DNA from 3 places in the Vibrio sp. R12-SG2-ISO1 genome. Region 1 is predicted to be linked to each of the others. Evidence: predicted binding sites of a transcription regulator. Region 1 holds the regulator's gene; each other region holds the start of a gene.
The links. Region 1 encodes PurR, which represses purine synthesis genes. Its sites were predicted from a motif close to TNANGNAAACGTTTNCNTNA; they were not measured.

Region 2: AC6R10_RS14985 (formate--tetrahydrofolate ligase) is a predicted target of PurR. The motif match lies at 3,745-3,764, and genes of this name have one in related genera.
Region 3: purM (phosphoribosylformylglycinamidine cyclo-ligase) is a predicted target of PurR. The motif match lies at 3,630-3,649, and genes of this name have one in related genera.

The regions. Positions count from the first base shown of each region.
Region 1 covers NZ_JCBDGO010000001.1:388,043-394,296, forward strand. Annotated here, with positions in the region: gene elyC (envelope biogenesis factor ElyC) at 1-56, shown strand, start outside; gene torR (two-component system response regulator TorR) at 171-878, opposite strand; gene torD (molecular chaperone TorD) at 1,117-1,824, shown strand; gene purR (HTH-type transcriptional repressor PurR) at 2,063-3,067, shown strand; cyclic di-GMP riboswitch class I at 3,243-3,351, shown strand; gene AC6R10_RS01720 (TfoX/Sxy family DNA transformation protein) at 3,556-4,149, shown strand; gene AC6R10_RS01725 (TVP38/TMEM64 family protein) at 4,355-5,047, shown strand; gene AC6R10_RS01730 (putative signal transducing protein) at 5,044-5,355, shown strand; gene AC6R10_RS01735 (alpha/beta fold hydrolase) at 5,378-6,178, opposite strand.
Region 2 covers NZ_JCBDGO010000021.1:30,265-36,518, forward strand. Annotated here, with positions in the region: gene AC6R10_RS14980 (putative nucleotidyltransferase substrate binding domain-containing protein) at 1-1,838, opposite strand, end outside; gene AC6R10_RS14985 (formate--tetrahydrofolate ligase) at 1,968-3,716, opposite strand; gene AC6R10_RS14990 (hypothetical protein) at 3,976-4,164, opposite strand; gene AC6R10_RS14995 (fatty acid cis/trans isomerase) at 4,203-6,254, opposite strand, start outside.
Region 3 covers NZ_JCBDGO010000008.1:454,416-460,669, reverse strand. Annotated here, with positions in the region: gene purL (phosphoribosylformylglycinamidine synthase) at 1-806, shown strand, start outside; gene AC6R10_RS07510 (DUF3622 domain-containing protein) at 980-1,195, shown strand; gene AC6R10_RS07505 (DUF4250 domain-containing protein) at 1,292-1,483, opposite strand; gene AC6R10_RS07500 (YaeP family protein) at 1,483-1,689, opposite strand; gene purN (phosphoribosylglycinamide formyltransferase) at 1,881-2,522, opposite strand; gene purM (phosphoribosylformylglycinamidine cyclo-ligase) at 2,525-3,565, opposite strand; gene upp (uracil phosphoribosyltransferase) at 3,743-4,369, shown strand; gene rluF (23S rRNA pseudouridine(2604) synthase RluF) at 4,492-5,499, opposite strand; gene smrA (DNA endonuclease SmrA) at 5,622-6,203, opposite strand.

The sequences.
Region 1 (6,254 bases):
CGTCCGATTATGAAGAGCAAGCCTTAGAGGTGGAGGCTGCGCAGAGCGACGTTTAACCGGCCGCCAGCGTAGACGGATAACGTCTTCGACCTAAAACAAAAATCCAGGCTGCATGCCTGGATTTTTCGTTTCTTTTGCGTCAATTTTCGCTCGTTAATTGCCGAACTACGTTAATCTCCGGCGAACATGTAGCCTTCGCCATGCACGGTGACGAATATCTGCGGATTTTTTGGATCCACCTCCATCTTCGCTCTCATGCGTCGAATCAGGACATCGATAGTGCGATCATTGGGTGCGTCCACACGATGACTGATCATATTAAGAATGCGTTCCCGACTGAGCACTTGGTTAGGGTGAGAGGAGAGCGCCACCAAAAGCTCATACTCTGCTTTAGTCAGTTTGACCGGTTCATCCCCTCGGCTCAAAGCGCGGCGCTGAATATCGAACGTCCATTCAGCAAAGCGGACCACGCCGTCTTGCTGATCGCTGCCCGCGTTTTGCGCTCCCGCAGCCAGTGCGATGCGCCACAAGAGGTTCTTGACTCTGACGAGCAGTTCCCTAAGCTCAAATGGCTTGGTGACATAATCGTCCGCGCCCATTTCTAAACCAACAATCTTATCAATGCTGTCGGTACGCCCGGTCACCAAGATAATACCGATGTCCGATTGACTGCGTAGTTCACGCGTCAGCATCAAGCCATCTTCGCTGGGCAGATTGATATCCAGCATCACCAAATCGACCCGACTGCTACTGAGTACGTCGCGCATCTGCGCGCCATTCTCAGCTTGGCTCACCTGATACCCTTCGGTTTGAAAGTAGCCCGCCAATTTACGGCGAGTCACTTCATCATCTTCAACAACCAAAATGTGGTAGCTCATCGGCTCTACTCACTTATTCACACACTGATTCAATGGCTTTATTCTATTCATAATTAGTCACAACTCCATCTTTGTCCTCTTTGGGAGGTGAAAAGTTGGCGATTCATTGATGCAAAGCAAGCTTTGCTGCCCTGTTCACAAATTGCCATATTTGACCATTTCTTCTCATAATCAGGTTGACCGCTGTTCATTTTTATCCGTTAGACTTAACGGCATCTGATTCAGTTGAGAGCCCATCATGCCAGAGACACCTAACGCCCAGATTTCCGACCCTTTATCTCCCGCCGAAAAAGAGCAGCGCGCCTTTGATGAGCAACGCGCCGAGCTCTACTGGTGGTTTTCGAGCGTGTTTGCCAAAGAGCTCTCAGAGCAAGAGCTGGCCCAATATCATTCGGTGGACACACGTACCTTTCTGACGGGACTTGCACAAACCCCTGAGCTTAACGTAGCCGCAGACAGGCTCATCGATACATTGAACCGATTGCAAGACAGGCCAGATGCTCAGTTGGAACTATCAGCCGACTATTGCGACCTGTTTTTAAAATCCGACCGAGACAGCGCGTTGCCTTACGCCTCTGTCTACTTAGATGAATCCGGACTGCTCAATGGGGAGCCCGCCAAACAGATGGACACTCTGCTCCAACAACATGGCGTGGCCGTGCATTCAGGGCTCAATGAACCTTCTGATCATCTCGCGATAGAGTTGGATTTTTTAGGTAACCTGATTGTGCGCGGCGCTCATGCAGCAGAGCAGACGGCAGGCGACACGCATCTCGCCTACCAAGAGCAAGCCGATTTTATTGAGCAGCATCTACTCCCTTGGATTGAGAGGTTTGCCGAGCGCTGCCAGCGCCTCGACACATTCGGCTTCTATGCGGCGCTGTCGTCGCTATTGTGCGCGTTCATTCAATTGGATAAAGCCTACCTGCAAGGCGATAGCGATTAAGCCCATACAAAAGGTGTGGCGAGATCCCAAAGGCGGGTTTTTTATTTGCCCAAATCGACGTTGCGGACTACAATCCGGTTCGCAAACGATAAAACTAATAAATACAAACCGCTTTTTGAGGGCGGTTTTTGTGTTTCTGATACTTTCTGTCTACATACTCTAAACTTTGTATAGACTTTACTTTTATAGACTTAACTTTTCATAGAATAGTAGGCAGTCATCGACAGGACAAAACCATATGGCCACGATTAAAGACGTCGCTCGCTTAGCGGGTGTCTCGACCACCACTGTATCCCATGTGATCAACAAAACACGCTTTGTCGCTGAAGCCACGCAAGAAAAAGTGATGGAAGCGGTTCAAGAGTTGAACTATGCCCCAAGTGCCGTTGCACGCAGCCTGAAATGTAACTCGACACGCACAATAGGCATGCTGGTTACTCAATCGACCAACCTTTTCTTCTCGGAAGTGATCGACGGGGTTGAGAGCTACTGCTACCGTCAAGGCTACACCTTGATCTTGTGTAACACTGGCGGCATCTACGAGAAACAACGTGACTACATTCGCATGCTGGCGGAAAAGCGCGTCGATGGCATCTTAGTGATGTGTTCAGATTTGACCGAAGAGTTGAGCGAAATGCTTGACCGTCATAAAGACATCCCTAAGGTGGTGATGGATTGGGGCCCGGAAAGCTCACAAGCCGATAAAATCATCGACAACTCGGAAGAAGGCGGCTACCTCGCAACAAAATACCTGATTGATCACGGCCACAAGCGCATTGCTTGCTTGAGTGGGCATTTTGAAAAAGCGGCCTGCCAAGAGCGCATCCAAGGCTTTAAGCGCGCAATGAACGAGTCGGGTTTGAGCGTCAACGAAGATTGGATCTTAGAAGGTAACTTTGAGTGCGATACCGCCGTGCTTGCCGCGGACAAAATCGTCGCCATGGACGAAAAGCCAACCGCAGTATTCTGTTTCAACGATACGATGGCGCTCGGTTTGATGAGCCGTTTACAGCAAAAAGGCATTCGTATTCCAGAAGACATGTCGGTCATTGGTTATGACAACATTGAGCTAGCCGAGTACTTTTCACCACCGCTAACGACGGTTCACCAGCCGAAGCGCCGTGTGGGTAAAAACGCATTTGAGATTTTGCTCGAACGTATTAAAGACAAAGAGCATGAAAAACGTATTTTTGAAATGCACCCAGAAATCGTCGAGCGCGATACCGTGGCGACGGTGAAATAGACCAACGAACAAGTTCAGCACATCACATCGACTAGCCCAGCGAGAATACTTCTCATCCGCTGGGCTTTATTCTCTCGGTAACACCCCTCTATTTTATGAACTAAGATCACATTTAACCCATCAAAACGTGATGTTTAGCCCATAAATTATTTATGCTTATTATGTTCGACGAATGCCACGAACAGGGCAAACCATTTCGAAAGGATGGGACGCAAAGCTTCCGGCCTGTTGCAGCCACTCAACTATTTCAACGTTGATGACTGCTTGGTAGCGGGGTTGCCGATGGCAAATGTGCACTTCGTAATTCTTTATCAAAAGCAAAGAATACAATGAGTTAAACGTTGCGCGCGCATTATGCGCTCACACCGTGAGTAGGATTATTCTTTTATGAGCCAGAATGACACCCTACTGACACAAAACCTGCATATTTTTGCTAATCTCTCGGACCTGAATTTGGTGGCGTATTGTAATACACCGAGAATAACAGCATGGATAAACCAATTTTAAAAGACTCAATGCGATTGTTTGAACCATTGGGCAAGATCAAGTCTCGCTCAATGTTTGGTGGATTCGGAATCTTCGCTGATGACACCATGTTTGCCCTCGTGGTAAATGACAAACTTCACATACGCGCCGACGACTCGTTGGCCCAACAGTTTAATGCTCAGGGACTCGAGCCATACGTGTATAAAAAGCGTGGTTTCCCTGTGGTCACCAAATACTACGCCCTTGGCCATGACTGGGATCAGGATGTCGCTCAGACTATTGCGATGGCAAACACTGCACTAGAGGCGGCCAACAAAGACAAGCAGCGTCAAACCAACGCCAAACCAACGCGCCTGAAAGATCTGCCGAACTTGCGTCTAGCGACCGAGCGAATGCTCAAGAAAGCGGGTATCGACAGTGTCTCCCGTTTGGAGCAGACGGGCGCAGTGGAAGCGTATAAAGCGATTCGTTCCACACACTCTGCCGACGTCAGCATCGACCTGCTGTGGGCACTTGAGGGGGCAATTAAAGGCACGCACTGGTCTGTGGTCCCTCAAGCAAGACGCGACGAGCTCCTGAATCAGCTGCAAAGCTAGTCAGCGATAGCGCTCATTAATTCCAATACCCTTCTCAAGCCAGCCGAACACCGCTGGCTTGAGACGTTTTTAGCCGATGCTTTTTCAGCGTTTCCATTCCTTAGTCATAGAATTCAACGTGTTTTCCCCTTAGGGCGAAATTTTTTACTGGCTTTTTGGTTCATATCTAACAATGATCAATGATGATGTTTTCAAAGGGATCCATATGAACAAGAAACTGCTTTTAGGTATTGGTTTGCTCGCTCTGATTGTGTTTTTAGGCGCAAACTTTGGTCAATACCTGACACTTGATAACGCCAAAGCTCAGCAGCAAGCGCTGGCTGAAATCATTGACACCCACTTTGCCCTAGCCGCGCTGAGTTACTTCTTCGCCTATGTCGCTATCACCGCCTTCTCGATCCCTGGAGCAGCCGTCGTCACCTTGCTTGGCGCTGCGCTGTTTGGCTTTTGGACCAGTTTATTGCTCGTTTCTTTTGCCAGTACGATAGGTGCCACCTTGGCGTTTTTAAGCAGCCGCTTTTTACTCAAAGAGTGGGTACAAAGCAAGTTTGGCGATAAGCTCGCGACAATTAACCAAGGGGTCGAAAAAGATGGTGCGTTTTATCTCTTCTCACTGCGCCTTATACCGGTGTTCCCTTTCTTTTTGATCAACCTCTTGATGGGTCTTACGCCCATCACCATCGCGCGCTTCTATCTGGTTAGTCAACTGGGTATGTTGCCGGGCACGGCCGTCTACCTCAACGCCGGGACTCAGCTAGCGCAAATCGACAGTTTGTCAGGCATCGTCTCCCCAACAGTACTCGCCTCTTTTGCGTTGCTCGGGGTATTCCCAATCATTGCCAAATGGGTAATGGCCAAGCTCAAAGCGACACCGCAATCCAATGGGCAAGCGTCTTGAAAATTTTTATTGCCACGACACCACCACAAGCACACATCGTGTGTGAAATGCTGCGCAGCGAAGGAATAGCCTGTGAGGTGAGAGGTGAAGGTTTGTTCGGCTTGCAAGGAGAGATTCCGTTTGGCGAAGAGGCCAGCCCGTACGTTTGGTTAACTCGCCCAGAACAGAAGCAGGCGGCACTCGCGCTGATTGATGATTTCCAACAGGACACCCCCGAAAACATGGTTTGGGTTTGCCCGACTTGCCAAGAAGAAAATGACGACCATTTTCAGTTATGTTGGCAGTGCGAGCACACCAAACCAACTTGAGTGTGCTTGGAGTCAACCGAGATTAAGCAGTGAGGTGTTGCTGAATGAAGGCGATGGAGTGATCGTTAAACTCATCTGGGCGCTCAACATTACACACATGGCCACAGTCAGGAATTTCATGCAGCTCACTGAGCGTATGTGCTGAGACCATCTCTTTCACAGGGGTGATGAACATGTAGTCTTTTTCACCCATCAGATAGAGCGTAGGAATAGGTAACTCGCGGTCTTTGAAGTAGCGCATCAGAGGGTTCACCTCTGCGGTCAAAATAAACCAACGCTTGAACTCCTTTTGGCACAACTTCTTCGCTTCGCGGATAAACATATGTCGCGACTCTTTTTGTGCTCGCTGCGGCATCACAATGTAGGCAAACAGTCGATAGAGCCACATGTAGGGCACAATGTGTTTACACAGATTGCCCAACTTCACCAGTACTTGAGAGCGTGTGTTGAGTCGTGTGACGGCGCCACCTAACACCATGGTTTTTACGCGCCCAGTCGCTAGCTCCGCTAAGTTACGGACGATGATGGTTCCAAGCGACATGCCGACAAAATGTGCCGACTGAATCTTTAGGTGATCGAGCACTTTTAAGATGTCTAATGTGACCTCTTTAAAGGTGTAGCGATTGGCAATGATCTCCTTAATCAGCTGGTTCGATTTTCCATGGCCGCGCAAATCAATCAGCAGCAAATTAAAATGCTGCTTGTAGGCTTTGATCTGTTTAAACCAAATCGATGAGCTGCCGCCTGCGCCATGCACAAAGACCACCCACTCATCGCTAGTGGGGTGTTTAAAAGTCTTATGGAATAGCAAGCTTTGAGTCATAGTCGAAAAATAACCGTTATCGTCACACAATTCAGGGCGCAGGGTAACACAAAAGCGCCCGTGTTTTTGTTTAGCA
Region 2 (6,254 bases), on a different contig from region 1:
TTACTCAATATCTGAAACGCATCTTTGAGGTTGCGTCGTTCAAAATCAGACAAGTGCTCAGGCTCGATGTTGTTGTCTGGTTCAATCTCATTTTCCACATCATAGGCTTGGTGGCGGATACGTACCATGGAGATAAATTCCAACGCGTCACGCAAATCTCGCGCTTTGCCTTTTGGCAAAATACCCGCTTCTTGAATGTCATCAAGACGTTCGAATGAATTTCTTGAGCGAGAGCCAACCGCCAGTGCATGCACACGGATAAGGTCAGCGAGTGGCGCGGTGCCACGACGTTTTAAGTTGATCGAGTTTTTGTGCTGACCGTCTTTTTCCATCACAAAATCTTTAAAAAAGCCAAGTGGTGGGGTGCGGTTCATGGCATTGCGCGCCAAACACGCGAGAAAACGGTTGTTCTTACGGGCGCGGCGGACGATAAAACCATTGAGCTGCTCAGCGAACTTGAGCCTGCCATACACGCCATCTAAGTCAAAGAAAATAGAGGCATTGAGCAGCGCCTTAGGGTTTGGATCGTCAATCCAATCGGCAAAACACTCTTCCCATTCGGTGCGTGTCATTCGCCAGTCGGGGTTTGTCGCCATAATGTCGCCGGTGCAGTATTGGTAGCCGCAGCGATCAAGCCCATCACAGACCCGTTTGGCGAGCTGTGCAAAATAGTCATCGTGCAGATTTTTATCGAAACTGTTATCGAGAATAATGGCGTTGTCTTGGTCGGTAACTAATAGCTGCTCATCCCGCCCCATCGATCCCAGTGCGACAAAGCAATAGGGAATGGGCGCTTCGCCGAGCTCTTCTTCCGCCAACTCGATGATACGCTGCTTAAAGCTACGACCAATCACCGACATCGCGCTGCCGACCATGTGCGAGTTGGCGTCTTCGTTCACCAGACGGACGAAACTGTCCTTCACTTGTTGGGACAACACCGCCAATTCATCAATGCTTTGTTGCTGGAAGATGGTGCTTACCAGTAGCAGAGAGTTTTGCGACTCGTAGCGAACGATATCGGTAGCCTCAATGATGCCTATCGGTTTTTTGTCTTTTAGCACAGGTAAATGGTGCACGTTGTAGCGCAGCATGGTGAGCATGGCTTCATAAACGTAGGCGTTGTGATCAAGGGAGATGAGTTCGGTAGTCATCACGTCCGCCACTTGGTCTGCGGGGTTAAGACCCTGCGCGAGCACGCGTGTGCACAAATCGCGGTCGGTAATGATCCCGACTAATGGGTTGGTGTCTTCTTCATCGCTCTCGACGATATCAGCATCATAAATCAACAATGAAGAGACGTTCTCATCGGCCATCTTGATTGCCGCATTTTGAATCGACTCGGTTTTGTAGATGTACGGTGCTTCACCGGTCAGCAAGGTGCGCACCTTAGACGTGGTGAGATCGTTTTGCTCGGTTGAGGTGGAAATCGCATGGCGCAGACGCGCACTGTCTTGTACTTCAACAAAATCGGCAAAGGATTCGTAGTTGTCGTAGAGGTGCTGGAACACCGCTTCGGGAATGCAATAGAGTAGGGTGTCGGTGATGGCTTTGGCCGGGAAGCGGACTTTGTTGTTGGTCAGTAGCCCCATTTGGCCAAATAAGGCGCCCTCATCGATTCGGTTATAGAGCTCCCCTTTGCGGCGGTAGACTTCAATGACGCCACTGCGCACCATATACAGGTCGTGAATTTCATCGCCAAAGTGGATGACAGGCGTATCTTCACGAAAATAAGAGATTTCTATGCTTTTCGTGACGGTGTTGAGCACCTCATCTTCGAGTTCATCGAAAGGCGGGTGTTGGGCGAGGAAGTTTTTGATTTCGAGTAGTTCGGCTTCCATGACGGGGTCCACTGTTGGCTGACTGAGTGTCAATGGTACAACATCCAGGATGAAAAGTGGCGCAGTGGCTTAAAAAATAAAGGCTTAGGCACAGTGCCTAAGCCTGGTTACAATCTAACTCGCTAAGGTTTAGCTCAGCCCGATGATGTTGCCGTCATCGTCGAGATCAAGGTTCATAAACGCCGGTTTATCAGGGAGACCAGGCATCGTCATCACGTTGCCACACAGGGCGTAGATAAAACCGGCACCTGCACACAGCTTGAGTTCACGTACTGGCACATCAAAGTGACTAGGCGCCCCTTTGACTGCGCCATCAGTCGAGATGGACATGGGCGTTTTTGCCATACAGACGGCAAGGTGATCAAAGCCTTGTTGCTTGAACTGGACCAGTTGCGCTTTCGCCAGCTCACTGAGCGTGATGGACGCAGCGCCATAGCCTGTTTCTGTTACCGCCATCAGTTTCTCTTCCAGTGATTGGGAGAGTTGATACAGTGGCTTAAAGCTCGCGTTCGTCTGCGTTTGTTCCACCATCTTGGCGGCAAGCTCACGAGTGCCTTCACCACCAAGGGCAAAGCCTTCGCTGATAGAAATGGCGACATTGTTTGGCAGAGCTTCGATCAGCGCTTTCAGCTCGGCGAGCTCTTGTTCGCTGTCTTGCGGGAATCGGTTGATGGCTACAACGGCCGGCACGCCGTACTTGTTGACATTGTTGATGTGCCATTTGAGGTTTTCAAATCCAGCGTGCAGCGCGTCTTTATCATCATGGAATAGGGCGTCGGGCAAGGCTTGACCCGGCTTTAAGTCGTAACAGCCAGAGTTGGCTTTAAGTCCGCGCAACGTTGCCACAATGACGGCGCAATCGGGAGCCTTACCAGAGAATTGCGCTTTGATGTTGCACGCTTTTTCAAAGCCCATGTCTGAGCCAAAGCCGCCTTCGGTGACCGTGAAGTCGGCCAACTTGGTGGCGATATTGTCTGCGATGATGGATGAGTTACCGTGAGCAATATTGGCGAAAGGCCCTGCGTGGATCAAGGTCGGCACACCTTCTAGCGTTTGCATTAACGTGGGTTCGATGGCGTCTTTCATACACACCGCCATTGCGCCGGCGACTTGCAAATCTTCTGCGGTCACGGGCTGCCCATCGAGATCATAAGCCAGTACGACGCGGCCGATACGCTGGCGTAAATCGCTCAGGTTGCTGGCAAGGGCTAGAATGGCCATCAGTTCAGATGCGGCTGAGATGTCAAAGCCATCTTGGCGCTCAAACCCATTGATGGTTTTACCTGGCTCGTTCTGACCCACGCTGATCATGCGCAGTGCACGGTCATTATGATCCATTACGCGTTTCCATACGATGCGCTCTGGATCAATACGCAGCGCTTTGAGTCCACTGCGCGTTTCGAAATCGTCATAGCCGTTGCGCTGTTCATGATACAGACGCGCGTCAATGGCGGCCGCCGCGAGGTTGTGGGCAGCGCTCACAGCATGAATATCGCCAGTGAGGTGTAAGTTCAACTCTTCCATCGGTGCGACTTGAGAGTAACCGCCGCCGGCTGCTCCGCCTTTGACGCCAAACACGGGCCCCATAGAAGGTTGACGAATGCACGCCATTACTGAGCGCCCCAACTTTTTCAATCCTTGCGCAAGGCCAATCGTGGTGACGGTTTTGCCTTCGCCAAGAGGGGTTGGAGTAATCGCGGTCACGACGATTAGCTTGCCTGTAGGTTGATCATCGAGCCTTTTCAGTGTGCTCAGTGAGATTTTGGCCTTATATTTTCCTTGGCTGTGAAACTCTGATTCCGTTAATCCAGCGTTAAGCGCAACCTGATCGATAGATTGCAGTGATGTCGTGCGACAGATTTCAATATCGGACAGCATAAAACCCTCAAAATACAGACTAAAAAAGTGAGGCAAACGTTTGCGCACGAATGATAGCGTGTAATACTGCGTTGTAAAGCGCTTTTTAGTGATGGATTATTTTAGCGGATTGGGCTAAGAACGCCTACGAAAATTGGGTTGGACATGTAGGCCAATAACTCAACGAACAATGTTGGAATGAACAGAGCGAGTGACAGAATAATAAAACGCCCTGCAAGGCAGGGCGAGTGAGGCGGCCCAGTTGACTGAGCAACTATAGTTAGTACCAGTCGTCTTCCGGATAGAGCTTCCCTTCGGTTGCATAAGGGGAGTCATCACGGGTGTGGGATGACCGGTTTCTCAAGCTGTCGAGTTGGTGCTCTAACATCTGTACGGTGTCGTAATCACCTTCGGAGCACGCGACATAGATTTGTTGCTCCAATGCTCGGATATTGTCTTGAAGTCCCATAACTACCTCCGATAACACGTTAAACCCAATTAAAGCGTTTATCTGTTTTCAAAACGATTATAGTCCAGCAATCCAAATTCGATCGGTTGATCCGCTTTATACCACTCGTGCACGCGGTCACTGAACGGCCAGAATTCATCAGAACTGCGGCGAATCGCGAATTGATCCAGTATCTTAATGTAATCGTCTTCGGTTCGCAGTGCTTCTAATGATTCGACCAACTGATCGACCTCAGATTCCTCCAACGATAGGTACGCAGCCGGATAGCTACCGATCACTCCGCGCACTAAGGTTAAATCATCATTGGCGAAATCACGGTTACTCTCTTCATTAAACAAGCTAGAAATATTGGTGTGAGCGTTATTGTGTAGCAGAGTAAACAACTGCTCTTGTCCGCTTGGCGCGCGCACCATGATCATCAGGCTTTGTGGCAAATGGACCAGACCTTCACCTTGTATTGCATCGATACGTCTCAGGCTTGCTTCACTGCGCTCACTTAGGCCTGTTTGCTCAATCTTGAAACGGTTGGACAGTACGGGGGCGAGTTGGGTTTGGAGAATGTCATACAGCTCCGCTTTCGGATCATCGCTGGCATAGCGCACTTGCGTTGGTTGGTTGAAGGGTTCGACGTTGCGCTGTAAGAAATCACTCAACTGAGCGCTCTGATCTTGATACCAGCTCGAATGCTCTTGATGACGAACCTCTTGAGGAAGTAAGGCGACAAAATTACTTTCTCCCTCTAGGCGCAGGAAGTCCATAAACATGCGCGTCATCAATTGGTGGCCAAAGTTGCCATAGACATCAAAGCCTGCCACAAGGAGGTAATGAATGCGCTCTAACAAGGCATAATCAAGCACCCAGGCGGTTTTTGGTGGCGTGCCGACTAACCCTTGGACCACCGACGCACTATCAAAATGGCGAAATACCGTGAGAGCGGCATTGGGGTTCGTGCCACCGCCTGTCCAGATGATATCGGTGGTCAGGTGTTTGCCGTCTTTAAACCACTGATTGGTGAACTCAGATTTCGCTTTCAAATAGCGCGCTTGCTGCTTGGAATAACTGACCCAATTGGCAATCGGCAGCGTATTGCTTTCCAGCTCAGCGGGAAGTTTTAGGTTGTCGGCTTGCGAGCGATAAAACTCATTCACTTGCGGAATATCCGATTTATCGGGATCTAAGAAAAAGACCCAAAATCGGTCATTGATGACATTGAGCGCCAATTGTCCTCGGCATACCGGCCCTTTGATGAAGGCGTTGATGGTATTTTGTGCGTTGTCGAGCAAGTAGTTGAAGCGCGCTTTGACGGGTAGATCGATAAAGGCCGTCATGGGATTCGCCGCGACATCAGGCTCATAACTGGGTAAGGTCGCGACGTCATACTCAACATCAATAAACCAGCTTTTCCAGTTGTGGTAGCGCTGCTGATTAAGCGCATAGGGCATGTGCGTCTTATCGACAATAGTGCCTTCCTCAGGGATCAAGCGGTAGTATACGCGCGCCACGCCCGGATCATCGTACGGCCTGCGAGTGGCAATGCGCTGAACCGGCTCGCCCGGTGGGGTTGCTGAGCGTACGATAGTGAAGAATCTCGGCTTCGCATCGTCTATCTCAGAGAAATAAAGATGGAAGAGAAACAGATGCTCATAGAGATAGCGCGCAGTCAACTGACCTTTACGAGAAGGGAGATTAAGCAGCGCTTCATACTGATCAACATGTTGCTGCTGCTCGAGGCTAAGCGGCAGCGGAGCGCTCATCGTCGCGCCGCCTTGCAACCAGGCCATGAGAGTCGCGTATTCCTGTTGGGGTAAATTCGGCATGCCGTAGGGCATTCCCCAAGTTGGGTGATCCGCTTGGTATTGCTCAAACTCATCCATGGTTGGGCACACTTGGCTTCGGTCAATAGCAAAATCAAAACCTTCAAGTTGAACTTGTTTGGGTAGTGGGTGCGCCTCTTTTTGCAACAACATTTTCGCCATCAAGCCCGCCTCTAGGTTGGCGGTTGGCGTTTGATTGCGCTCGTTTAAAATCGGGTGAAAGCCGAGCTCGCGCCACTGCTGTGTGGTTTGCGCGTCTTCAAACAGACGCGTCGG
Region 3 (6,254 bases), on a different contig from region 1:
ATGTTGCTGTGCCTTACATCGCAAAAGGTGCGAAGCCGAAAATGGCTATCTTGCGTGAGCAGGGCGTCAACTCTCACGTTGAAATGGCAGCGGCATTTGACCGTGCTGGCTTTGAAGCGACCGACATCCACATGAGCGACATCCTAACGGGTCAGGCAGCGTTGGATGAATACCAAGGTCTTGTGGCGTGTGGCGGCTTCTCTTACGGTGACGTACTAGGTGCTGGTGAAGGTTGGGCGAAGTCTATCCTATTCAACCCACAAGCACGTGAGCAGTTCCAAAGCTTCTTCAACCGTGACGATACCTTCTCTCTTGGTGTGTGTAACGGCTGTCAGATGCTATCGAACCTGAAAGAGCTGATCCCTGGCGCTGATTTGTGGCCACGTTTTGTTCGCAACGAATCTGAGCGTTTTGAAGCTCGCTTTAGCCTAGTGGAAGTACAGAAATCGGATTCTGTGTTCTTTGATGGTATGGCAGGCTCTCGTATGCCTATCGCGGTTTCTCACGGCGAAGGTCGCGTTGAAGTACGTGATGCGGACCACCTAGCGGCGATTGAAGCGTCTGGTACGGTTGCAGTACGTTACGTTGATAACCACGGTAACCCAACACAGCAATACCCGAACAACCCGAACGGTTCACCAAATGCGATTACCGGTCTTACTACACAAGACGGTCGTGTGACCATTATGATGCCACACCCTGAGCGTGTATTCCGCACGGTTGCCAACTCATGGGCACCAGAAGGTTGGGGTGAAAACGGCGCTTGGATGCGTATGTTCCAAAACGCACGTAAGAACATCGGCTAAGCCTGATTAATCGAGTCAAAAGCGTAGCGTGAATTCGCTGCGCTTTTTTATTTTTAGCGAAAAGTGTTTTCAGCGAAAAAACTACTAGCCAGCGATGCTTTTTTAAGCTCTAATAGCGCACTTTTTTGCGAAGGGCTCAATCATTAGGGTCGCTTGGTCTGAGGAAAAAATTTATGAATGCCAACAAAAAATATGCGTTGCATGTTACTCAACAAGAGTCACAGTGGAGTGCGACAATCACTCGCCAGGTGACATCACGTAAAACTCACGTTTCAAAAAGTGAAACAGGGTTTGAGTCTGAACAAGCTGCACAAGCTTGGGGTGAAGAGCAATTGGCGGTATTCGCCAAAGCGCAAGCCGGTCACAACGCGCGTAAAAAAGCCAAGTAATCACTGTTGTCGACCTTATTGTGCCTACCTGAGTGTAGGTACGTTTGTTTTGAGCGCTAGCCAAGATAACCTAGCGCTCGCAGAGAGGCGGTCGCGTTAACGAAACTGCCCCGCCTCAGGCAAGTATTCAAACCCTGCGCTGGCAAGCTTTGCTTCAAGGGCAGCACGGTCAATATCGAAATACGCTACAAGCTTGTCCAGATCCCCTGCAAAATCATCGCGTAATTTCATGTTGACGATGCTCATCAGCATCACGCTATCCATGTTGGCAAAATTGCTCAAATTCATCATGCATCCTCAAAATCAGAAATCAGCAGATTGGCCGCTGCGAAGGCCGCTTTTTCTCGTACCAATTTAGGCAGAGCGTCATCCGCTGCAATGTCATTAAGCGCTTTGAGCGCGCAGGTGATGGCTTGTGGGACATAGGCTTGATCGCCACTACCGATCTGGGCGTAAAGCTCACGAATCATGTCACAGCACTGATAAACTTGCATGTTGGTATCCTTAACAAATGATAACTGCTCTCAAATATACACAGGGACGAGAGGAAACTCAAAGCGCCCGGTTGCGCTAGCGCAAACTCGTGAAGCCTTAGTCGATTTTTTCACCAATAGGGTGAGGTAGGAGAAACGCAGCGCAAAAAAAGCGAGCATTAACGCTCGCCAATTGGATTGAAACGGTTTGATTACTCTTCGGCGTAACCATGCATGCCGAGCAGCTTGCCATCGAGGTAGGCTTCTTTGCCATCTTTCATCACGAGGCGCTCTTCCACCATCCACTTTACGACTAGAGGGTAGATTTTGTGCTCTTGCGTTTGCACGCGCTCGGTGAGGGTCTCGACAGTATCTTCATCAAAGATTGGCACTTTTGCCTGTAAAATGACAGGCCCGCCGTCAAGTTGCTCAGTGACAAAATGGACACTGGTACCATGCTCTTCGTCACCGGCGTGAATAGCACGTTGGTAAGTGTTGAGCCCTGGGTATTTGGGTAACAGCGATGGGTGGATGTTGATCATTCGCCCCATAAAGTGACGAACGAACTCGCCACTTAAAATGCGCATATAACCCGCCAAGACCACAACGTCAGGCTTGTATTCATCCATCTGCTTCATCAACTCGCGATCAAAGGCGTCGCGAGTATCGAATGAGTTTGGATCAAGAAAGTGCGCGCCAGCACCGGCTTTTTTCGCACGTTCCAAAGCGTAAGCGGTTGCTTTGTTTGAAAAAACAGCGGTTACTCGGCCATTATCGATGTTGGTTTCACAAGCATCAATAATCGCTTGCAAGTTAGAACCATTCCCTGAAACTAAAACAACAACGCTTTTCATCTTTAGTTGATCTCTACTTGTTCTTCGCCTGCTTGCGCTGTTGCAATCTCACCAATTACCCAAGCGTTCTCGCCTTCGGCTTTCAACAGTTCAACCGCTGCGTCCGCTTGTGCTTTAGGTAGGGCGACAATCAGACCAACACCACAGTTAAATGTGCGGTACATTTCGTGGGTTGTGACGTTGCCTTGCTCTTGTAGCCATTTGAAGATGATTGGCCATTCCCAGCTGTTACCATCGATCACCGCTTTGGTGCCTTCAGGCAGTACGCGAGGGATGTTTTCCCAGAAACCGCCACCAGTGATGTGGGAGATGGCATGAATGTCATGCTGCTCAATCATCTTGAGTGCCGATTTGATGTAAATTTTGGTGGGTTCGAGTAGGTGCTCACCAATCGTTTTGTCAGCTAACTGTTCGTTTTTGTCAGCACCAGAGACTTCAAGAATCTTACGAATGAGTGAGTAACCGTTTGAGTGTGGACCGCTTGAACCGACCGCGATCAGCGCGTCGCCAGCGGCGACTTTCGTGCCGTCAATCACGTCTTCTTTTTCGACGACGCCAACACAAAAGCCTGCTACGTCATAGTCTTCGCCTTCATACATCCCTGGCATTTCTGCGGTTTCACCACCGATCAGTGCACAACCTGCTTGCACACAGCCGTCTGCAATGCCTGACACAACATCCGCTGCTGTATCGACATCCAACTTACCTGTTGCGTAGTAATCCAAGAAGAACAGCGGCTCTGCACCTTGAACAATCAGGTCGTTGACACACATTGCCACAAGGTCAATACCGATGGTGTCATGCTTTTTCATATCCAAAGCAAGGCGCAGCTTAGTGCCCACACCGTCTGTCCCTGAGACGAGAACTGGATGCTTGTACTTGGTTGGCAATTCGCACAGCGCGCCAAAACCACCAATACCACCCATTACTTCAGGGCGACGTGTACGTTTTACCGCACCTTTAATACGGTCAACAAGTGCGTTGCCTGCATCAATGTCAACGCCAGCATCTTTATAGCTAAGAGAAGTGTTATCAGCACTCACGGGGAAGTCCTCGGTTAGAAAGTTGGATGTGAAAACGGCGCTATTCTACCAGTGGTCAAAGCTAGATAGCAAACGTTTGCGCAAGTTTTTTCTTTTGCGCTACGACAAGAAATTGTGAACGAAATCGTTTATAATCGACAAGTTTATTTGAAATTTGCCATAGATCCGGAGATGGAAATGAAAGTTGTTGAAGTTAAACACCCTCTTGTGAAACACAAAATTGGTCTTCTACGAGAAGGTGATATCAGCACTAAGCGTTTTCGCGAGCTTGCAACAGAAGTCGGCAGCTTGCTGACCTATGAAGCGACCGCAGACTTTGAAACAGAAAAAGTAACCATTGACGGTTGGAATGGTCCGGTAGAAGTGGATCAAATCAAGGGTAAGAAAGTCACCGTTGTGCCGATTCTTCGTGCTGGCCTAGGTATGATGGACGGCGTGCTTGAGCACATTCCTAGTGCTCGCATCAGTGTGGTGGGTATTTACCGTGACGAAGAGACGTTGGAGCCTGTGCCTTACTTCAACAAACTGGCGTCAAACATTGATGAGCGTATCGCGTTGGTTGTTGACCCTATGCTTGCTACCGGCGGCTCTATGATTGCGACGATTGACCTTCTTAAAGAGCAAGGTTGTCAGTCATTCAAAGTGTTGGTGTTGGTTGCTGCGCCAGAAGGCATCGAAGCTCTAGAAAAAGCGCACCCAGACGTGGAACTGTACACCGCTGCTATTGACAGCAAACTGAACGACAAAGGTTACATTGTCCCAGGTCTTGGTGATGCCGGTGATAAGATTTTCGGCACTAAGTAATCGTTGATATCGAAGTCACTTTATACGCTAGCGTGTTGACTGACTTTTAGAGGCTAAAAAGGAGCATCGAATGATGCTCCTTTTTCATTGCAGCAAAGCGCTGAACGGATACTTCGCCTGCGTTACTTCTTCAAACTTAGCGTGCCGCCGGTGCGTGGTTTTGCCGGTTTGGTCGTGGGGCCTGAGTGTTTGTTGGCGGGCTTTTGGCTCGGATTGTGGTGATGGGCGCGGCCCTTTTTCGAATTAGGCGCGTGACGAAGATCATCGGCATTGCGACCTTTAAACGTTCGCGGCTTTTGATTGCGTCGCGCTTTAGATTCTTGGTTCTCTTCTCGACTATCAAAGAGCTTTGCATCCGTCGCGCGGCGGATTCTTCGCCCTTTGCTGTCAACCTTTGAGGCTTCTTCAGTCCCGCTTGAGCCTTCACACATAGCGAGAATCGTCTCAACCTCTTGGTCAGACAAGTAGCGCCATTGACCATTAGGGATACCATCCAAGGTAATGTTCATGATGCGAACTCGGCGCAACTTGAATACTTCGTATCCCAACGCTTCACACATACGGCGTATTTGACGGTTCAACCCTTGTGTCAGCACGATTCGAAATGAAAACTTGGTTTCCTTGGTGACACGGCACGGTAGCGTGACGGTATCTAAAATCGGCACGCCGCTGCTCATCTTATGAATAAAGTCATCGGTGATGGGCTTGTCAACACGCACGACGTACTCTTTTTCGTGATGGTTACCCGCACGAAGAATTTTGTTGACGATATCGCCATCATTGGTAAGAAAGATCAACCCATCCGACGGCTTATCTAAGCGACCAATTGGGAAGATGCGCTTTTTGTGGCCAATAAAGTCAACAATGTTACCCGGTACATCTCGCTCGGTTGTACAGGTGATACCAGTCGGTTTATTTAAAGCGATATAAATCGGTTTATCGGTGGCACCACTGATAGGTTTTCCATCGACTTGAACATCGTCTCCGGGAAGCACCTTGGTGCCCATTTCCGGCACTTGGCCATTAATGGTGACTCGACCTTGCTCTATCAGTCGGTCTGCTTCTCGACGTGAACAAAAGCCGGTTTCACTGATGAATTTGTTAAGGCGTTTCGCGCTATCTTGGGACATGAGCATTCTCTTTACGTTTCACAACGGCAACCCGTGATGTGGTGGTGGATGGATCCGAAATCGGGGTCGGGGAGTGTATCACTCTGTCTATCTTAGACCAACCATAACGATCGGAAACGGATTTACCCGAGCCGTTTTTGATGACGCTCTCGAGTCTCTTGTTTCTTGTCGGCACTTTTTCTCAGCATGACGTAGACCGCACCCGTGCCGCCGTGAAAACGCTGTGCACTGTGTACACATTGGACGTCATTGATTTGTGATAGCCACTTTGCAAGATAACTTTTCATCATGGCGGGGGGATTGGATTTCTCGCCTCGACCATGAATGATCAGCACCGTGCGAATATCCATACGCATGCACTGTTTGAGAAAGGTGAGCACTTCGTCACGCGCTTGTTTGAGCGTCTTACGGTGTAAATCTAACCTTGCTTGAAGTGGGTACTTACCCAGGCGCAGTTTACGAAAGACCCCATCTTGTACACCATCGCGCTTGTACTCAATGATATCTTCGGGTTTGAGCATCGGCGCATGGTCAATGGAGAGGTACTCGGGAGCATCATCGCTGAGCCACATAGCCGCTTCGCGTTTAGCCAGCTGCGCTTGGGTGACCTGATGCATTTTGACGTGTTGAGTGGTGTCTTGCTTGATGGGTTTAACGTCTCCCATCATTTGCTGAAACAGTGCAAAATCGTCGTCGTTAGACATGACGGTATCTCAGAGTATTCAATCAATAAAGCTATTATACTTACGTAAGCC